DNA from 3 places in the Streptomyces sp. NPDC057697 genome. Region 3 is predicted to be linked to each of the others. Evidence: riboswitches for the same ligand, from Rfam matches in the RefSeq annotation. Region 3 holds a riboswitch; each other region holds the start of a gene.

Region 1 (2,256 bases), on a different contig from region 3:
CGCATCCGACGCACCGGGGACCTTGATGTGAGCATGGGCAACGGCAACGGACTCGCACCGCTGGAACGGCCGCTCGGCTGTGTCTTCCGGCCGTAACGCGGCCATGAGAACCACGACGCCATGGCCGCGGCCGTGCGGCTGGGCTGCGGGGAGCGGGACCGGATCGATGTCCGCTCGGTCGTGGAGGGTCTCAAGACGGCGGACGAGGTCGCCGGGGCCGCCGCCGGAACGAGTACGTCCGCTATCGGAAGCCGATCGCTGGATGAGCCGTGTGCCCGCTTCCCCGTGTCCCCGTGTCCTGTGTGCCATGTGCCGTGTGCCGTCCGGGCGGAGGCCGGGCCGCGACCGACCCGCCCGGCCCTGTCTTGCTGATCAGGCGGGGTCGCGGGACGATTGATTTCATACGGCGATGAGGCTCGCCACAACCGCGGACTCCCCCGCTGATGGCCTCTGTATCCGATGTGCGTCTCTCGGGGCGCATACGAGGACAGAGGTGTGTCATGCCGGGAAGCGGTCCTGCACAGCCCGTGGCGGCTGGCCTGGTCTCGTACGTGCGGCACGGCGCGCTTCGTACGGATGAGGGATGGCCGATCCGCCGGGACCGGATCCCGAGCCCCTGGTCGAGGCATCCCCTCGCGCGCCGCGCCGGGACGAGATCCCCGCAGACGTCTCCGGCCCCCTCTCCCGGGATGGATGGTTCCGGGCCGCATCGGTGCCTCTGCCTCCGTGACGGGACGGCGGAGGCCGGGGCAGAGGCAGAGGCAGAGGCGTCGTACGTCCGCGCCACGCGCAAGACCCGCATGCCTTGTGCCGCATGCCTCGTGCCCCGCACCTTCATGCCTCACACCCCGTGCCCCATGCCCCCGTGCCCCATACCTCTCGCCCGTGCCCGATGTGGCCTGCCGCGACCGGAGGACATCATGCCGATCTTCGAGGAAACCGTGGCGGCCGAGGCGATCCGGGAGGCCGAACGCACCGTCATCAACGCCAAGTGGCACTGGTACGAGGAACAGGCTCTGGCAGAACTCGCCGCCCGCCCCGGACTGACCTGTACGCCCCTGATTCCGGGCCACCCGGTCATCCAGGTCGTCGCCTACGACGGCCGGCTCCTGGGGCGCGTTCGCCGCCGCACAGCCGGCCGGGGCGCCCGCTGGGTCGCCGTCCCCGCCGCCACGGCCCATGAGATCGGCCCCTGCCGCAGCGTGCGCGCGGCGGCTCGGGCCCTGGCGCGAGAGGCCGGGAGACCGCACCGCGGAGTCACCGTGCACATGAGGGCGGGCGACCGATGAAGTCCCGCGGCCCACTCGCGCACCACCGAAGGGAGACGCACCATGGCCATGCCGGAAAGTATCGAACTCCGTTGTTCCACCGCTCTGTTCCGCGAGGAGACAGTGCTCCTGCTCCATCGCACCTTCGCCGGGATGGACTACTGGGTGCTTCCCGGCGGTACGCCGCAGGAGAGGGAGAGCATGGCCGCCTGCGCGCGCCGCGAGCTGGCCGAAGAGGCCGGAATCTCGGCAGAACCCGTGCGCGTGGCCTTCGTACTCGAATCCATGGAACCCCACCGCGGACCACGGACCGTGGATCTCGTCTTCACCGTGACCGGATCGGCCCACGGCCAGACTCCCCGCGCCCGTGAGCCGGACACGGAACCGCAGTTCGTGCCCTTCCGCGAACTGCCGTACCTGGACCTGCGTCCCCCGCTGGCCGGGCACCTACCCGGCCTGGCGGCCCAGAGCGCACATCGGTACGCGCCCTACCTCGGCAACCTCTGGCGCCCCGGGCCGGAGAGCGTCGGCACGACGACGTCCGCCGACACGTTCTCGCGTTTCCTCGGGCGGGTCCTCGGCGGCGCCGGACCGTGACGTACCGGTCCGACTCCGTCGACCGCACCGCCGGGTGCCTCATCACCGGGTTCCTCACCATCGGGTGATCCGCCCGGTCGGTCAGGGCGTGCGCAGGGCGAGGAGCGCGATGTCGTCGTGCTGGTCATCGCCCATGCGGGTGAGCAGTTCGTCGCAGAAGATGGACAGGGGTTCACGGGCGAGCGCGGCCGCGTGCTGGCGCAGCCGTGTGAGGCCGCGGCCGATGTCCTCACCGGGGCGTTCGATGAGGCCGTCCGTGTAGAAGAGCAGCGTCGAGTCGGCGGGCAGGGCGATGTTCGCGGTCTCACGCCTGAGTTCGGGGTCGACGCCCAGCACGGGGGCGTGCCCGCCCTCCAGGAAGAGGGTGCGCCCGTCGGGCTGGGCGAGCAGC
Region 2 (2,256 bases), on a different contig from region 3:
GCTACTACGAGAACATCCGCGTCCCCGTCTCCCGGCGCGTCGGCGAGGAGAACAAGGGCTGGCGCCTCATCACCAACCAGCTCAACCACGAACGCGTCACCCTCGCCGCCCACGGCACCATGGCGATCCGCTCCCTCCACAACGTCCAGCGCTGGGCGGCGGACACCCGGCTGGCGGACGGCCGGCGCGTGATCGACCTCGGCTGGGTCCGCGCCCTGCTGGCCCGCACCCACACCCGGCTCGACGCGATGAAACTCCTCAACTGGCAGATGGTCTCCGCGGTCCAGAACGCCACCCTCACCCCGCAGGACGCCTCCGCCGTCAAGGTCTACGGCTCCGAGGCCCGCCGCGACGCCTACGCCTGGCTGATGGAGATCGTCGGCTCGGCCGGCCCGCTCAAGGAGGGATCGGCGGGCGCCGTACTGCACGGCGAACTCGAACGCGGGTACCGCTCCGCGGTCATCTTCACCTTCGGCGGCGGCAACAACGAGATCCAGCGGGAGATCATCTCGTGGATCGGGCTCGGAATGCCGCGGGTACGGCGGTGAGCGCCTGACGTCCACTGAGCCAGTCGTCACGTACCGGAGCGCGCGAGCCCGGCATGATCCGAACGAGAGGCCCTGGGGGGCGGCTCCCGCAGGGCGGCGGCCACGTGGACGTCCGGGTCGCCCCGGACGAGCAGGATCGGGCGCCAGCCCGCTGGTGGGTGCGGTCAGCCGGTCCCGGTTCTCGCGCCGGGAGCCGCGTGGGTCAGCCTCCTGCCGCATCGACCGGCCGCCCGGAGGACGGCTCGGCCCATCGCGTCGACGCTTCCCTTCGGGTGAAGCCACGGCCCGGTTCGTTGACGCCGTGCCAGGGATTGCACACGCTGGTGACCAGGCGATGAGGCTCGCCTGAACCGCAGTTGTGCGCTGCTGATGGCCTCTACCGATCAACCGCACCAGTTTCTCGGTGCCGTATCAGGTGGAGGCGACAGTGACAAGGGCGGACCGGGCGCTACCAGGGCACGGCGATGTCGTCCCCAGCCGATTCACACGGCCGCCCCGCCAGGCGGGGCGGGTGATGCGATGAGTGCGTCTCTGCCACTTCCCCTCGTGCAGGCCCTCCAGCCGCTGACCGTCCTGGTGGCCGCCCCCGGCCTGTCGGGGGTGATCGCGAAGGTGGAGGCCAGGATGCAGGGCCGACGCGGGCCTCGTGTGCTCCAGCCGTACTACGACCTCGCCAAGCTGTTCCGCAAGGAGTCCCTCGCCCCGGCCGGGGCGAGCTGGTTCTTTCTGGCCGCGCCCGCGGTGGCACTGACCTGCTACCTGACGGTGCCACTCCTCATTCCCGTACTGACCAGCTTCGGGTTGCCGCTCGGTTACATGGGCGACATCCTCGGCGGCGGCTTTCTGCTGGCACTCGCCAGCTTCTCCGTGGCGGTCGCAGCGACGGAGAGCGGCGGCCCCTACGCCCAGTTGGGTGGCAGCCGCTCCAAGACATTCGGGGCCATCACCGAACCCGTGGTGCTGTTCGTGGTGTTCACCGTCGCCCTCGTCACCGCCACGGACCTTCCCTACGCACAGGCCGCGACGGTCCGCTCGTCGGCCGACCAGATCATTCGCCCGGCACATCTGCTGGCCGGCGTCGCGCTGTTCCTCGTGATCCTCTACGAAACGGCGCGCATCCCCGTCGAGACCCACACCGGCACCAACGAATTCGGGATGATCGAGGAAGCCCGCGCCTTCGAGCACTCCGGCCCGTACCTGGCCCTGCTCAAGTGGGGCTCGGCGATGAAACAGCTGATCCTCTACACGCTGTTGATCGACGTGTTCATCGCACCCTGGGGCCTGTCCTCCAGCACCGAGGCCACATCCGTGGCACTGGCCGTCCTCGCACTGCTCGGCAAGGCCGCACTGCTGGGCTGTGTGGTGGCCGTCATCGACAACAGCTTCGCCAAGTTGCGCCTTTTCAAGATCACGGAATTCGTGTCGGCGGCGTTCCTGCTGGCGGTGCTGGCCGTGTTCACCCTCTATCTGGGAGGCGGCTGATGGCCGACCTGCTCGCCGCCGACAGCGTACCGACCACGTTCGAAGGCGCCACCAACGCGGTCGCAGTCCTGCTGCTGCTCACCGAGTTCGCGATGCTGCGCGCCGCGCTGTCCCATTCCCAGGTGCGCCTGTACGCGGTGCAGTCGCTGCTTGTCTCCCTGCTCGCGGTGATCGTGGCGGCGGGCCGCGACCTGCCCGAGCTGTACGCCCTGGCCGCCGTGTCGCT
Region 3 (2,256 bases):
TCACCGGGCCGTTCCTCGGGAGCCTGGGCGCCGGAGCGTTGGTGATCTCGCTCGTGGCCGGGCTCGGGGAACTGCTGGGCTACGTGCTGCGCTTCGTCTTCGGGTACGCGGCCGACCGCACGGGCCGCTACTGGCCGATCACCCTGACGGGCTACCTGGTGCAGATGGCCGTCGTGCCGCTGCTGGCCCTGGCGGGCAACTGGGTGGCGGCCTCGGTGCTGATCGTCGCCGAGCGCACCGGGCGGGCGATGCGCAACCCCGCGCGCGACGCGATGCTGGCCCACGCCACCGGCGAACTCGGGCGCGGCCGGGTCTTCGGCGTACGGGAGGCGCTGGACGCGGCGGGCGGGATGGCCGGACCGCTGCTCGTCGCCCTGGTGCTGCATCTGCGCGGCGGCTACCGCGCCGGTTTCGCCGTGCTGCTCGTTCCGGCCGTGCTCACCCTGGTGGTGCTGGTGGTCGCCCGGTGGCAGTACCCGGATCCGTCGGACCTGGAAGTGGTGGAGGACCTCCCCCGGGAGGCGGGGCTGCCCCGGGCCTTCTGGCTCTATCTGGCGGCGATGGGACTCGTCGCGCTGGCCTACGCCGACTACCCGCTGATCGCCTACCACTTCGGCAGGGCCCATGTCGTACCCGAGGCGTGGGTGCCGGTCCTGTACTCCGTCGCGATGGCGACCGAGGCGGTGGCGGCCCTGGTGCTGGGCCGCGCGTTCGACCGGTTCGGGCTGCTGACGGTGGTGGTGGCCACGGTCCTGACGGCGTGTTTCGCCCCTCTGGTCTTCCTCGGCGGCGCGGGGCTCGCGGTGGTGGGCGTGATGGCGTGGGGCCTGGGGGCGGCGGCGCAGGAGACCATCGTCAAGTCCGTGGTCACCGGGATGGCCGGGAAGCGGCACCGGGCCTCCGCCTACGGCCTGTTCGACACCGGCTTCGGGATCTGCTGGTTCGTCGGCAGCGTCGTCCTGGGCGTCCTGTACAGCCGTTCGATCACGGCGCTGGTGGTGTTCTCCGTCGTCGCGCAGCTGGCGGCGCTTCCCCTGCTCCTCGCGACGCGCAGGAGCCTCGGGGCCGCCGGGCGTCGGCCCCCGCCGCCCGCCCGGCGGCCGCCCGGCCTTGCCGACCGGATCGAACCGGGCGACGATTGACTGCGTACGGCGATGAGGCTCGCCACAACCGCGGCACCGCCCGCTGATGGTCTCTGCATCCACCGTGCGCCCCCGCGGGCGCACCCGGACACAGAGGTGTGCCATGCCGCGAGACCCCGAACGATTCCCGGAGACCCGCTGCTCCGTCGCCGTCTTCCGGGGCGACGAAGTCCTGCTGGTCCGCAGCACCGAGGACGGCCACCCGGTGTGGAAGCTGCCCGGCGGCCACGTCCGGGCCGACGAGGGTCTGATCGCCTGTGCCCGCCGCGAGCTGCGCGAGGAGACCGGTCTGCGTGTGACCGCGCTGCACTGCGCCGTGGTGCTGGACATCCGCGACCCGCGGACCGGCCGCTGCCTGGTGGAGATCGTCCTCGTCCCGGACGAGGAGATCGCCGACCGGCCGCGGACGTGCGAGCCCGGCCGCGAACCGTACTTCGTACCGATGGACGACCTGCCGGAACGGGACCTCAGGCCCTCCCTGGAGAACCTGCTCCACGATCTGCGTGCCCTGCACCGGAACAGGACCGGTGAGGACGCGCCCGCCCCCGCACGGCCGCACGGCGCGGGGACCGTGCTCCTCCCGGTCGACGCGGCGGCACCACCGGCGGCCGGACGGCGGAGGTGACCCGGGATGTACGTCTACACGATGCGCGGGGCCCGCTTGGCGCGCGGCGACAAGGTGGTCCTGGACGATGTCACGCTGACCGTCCCGTCGGGCGCCAAGATCGGCGTGGTGGGCCCGAACGGAGCGGGGAAGTCCACCGTCCTGCGGACCATGGCCGGGCTCGAACGGCCCGTCGCGGGCGACGCGTTCCCCGCCCCCGGCACCGGTGTCGGCATCCTGGAACAGGAGCCGCCGCTGGACGACGGGGCGACGGTGCGCGGCAACGTCGAGAACGGCGTCGCCGGTGTCCGCGCCGGGCTCCGCCGCTACGAGGAGATCACCACCCGCCTTGCCGACGCCGACGCCGGGGACGAGCGGTCGGGCCATTTGCTGGACGAACTGGGCGAGTTGCAGGAAGAACTCGACCGGTCCGGGGCCTGGGACCTGGAATCCCGGCTGGAACAGGCCATGGACGCCCTGGGCTGCCCGCCTCCCGACACCCCCGTACGC

The links. A riboswitch is a leader RNA that binds a small molecule or an ion and turns the genes downstream of it on or off. The one in region 3 is predicted to bind fluoride.
Region 1: another riboswitch for fluoride. It lies ahead of ACFVFH_RS28355 (hypothetical protein); the one in region 3 lies ahead of ACFVFH_RS33435 (NUDIX hydrolase).
Region 2: another riboswitch for fluoride. It lies ahead of ACFVFH_RS14375 (respiratory chain complex I subunit 1 family protein); the one in region 3 lies ahead of ACFVFH_RS33435 (NUDIX hydrolase).

What each region holds. Positions count from the first base shown of each region.
Region 1 is NZ_JBHVJA010000013.1:19,884-22,139, forward strand. It holds fluoride riboswitch at 397-460, shown strand; gene ACFVFH_RS28355 (hypothetical protein) at 921-1,289, shown strand; gene ACFVFH_RS28360 (NUDIX hydrolase) at 1,332-1,865, shown strand; gene ACFVFH_RS28365 (PP2C family protein-serine/threonine phosphatase) at 1,947-2,256, opposite strand, start outside.
Region 2 is NZ_JBHVJA010000004.1:265,949-268,204, forward strand. It holds gene ACFVFH_RS14370 (acyl-CoA dehydrogenase family protein) at 1-548, shown strand, start outside; fluoride riboswitch at 870-934, shown strand; gene ACFVFH_RS14375 (respiratory chain complex I subunit 1 family protein) at 1,068-2,030, shown strand; gene ACFVFH_RS14380 (hydrogenase) at 2,030-2,256, shown strand, end outside.
Region 3 is NZ_JBHVJA010000020.1:25,552-27,807, forward strand. It holds gene ACFVFH_RS33430 (MFS transporter) at 1-1,142, shown strand, start outside; fluoride riboswitch at 1,142-1,205, shown strand; gene ACFVFH_RS33435 (NUDIX hydrolase) at 1,246-1,767, shown strand; gene ettA (energy-dependent translational throttle protein EttA) at 1,774-2,256, shown strand, end outside.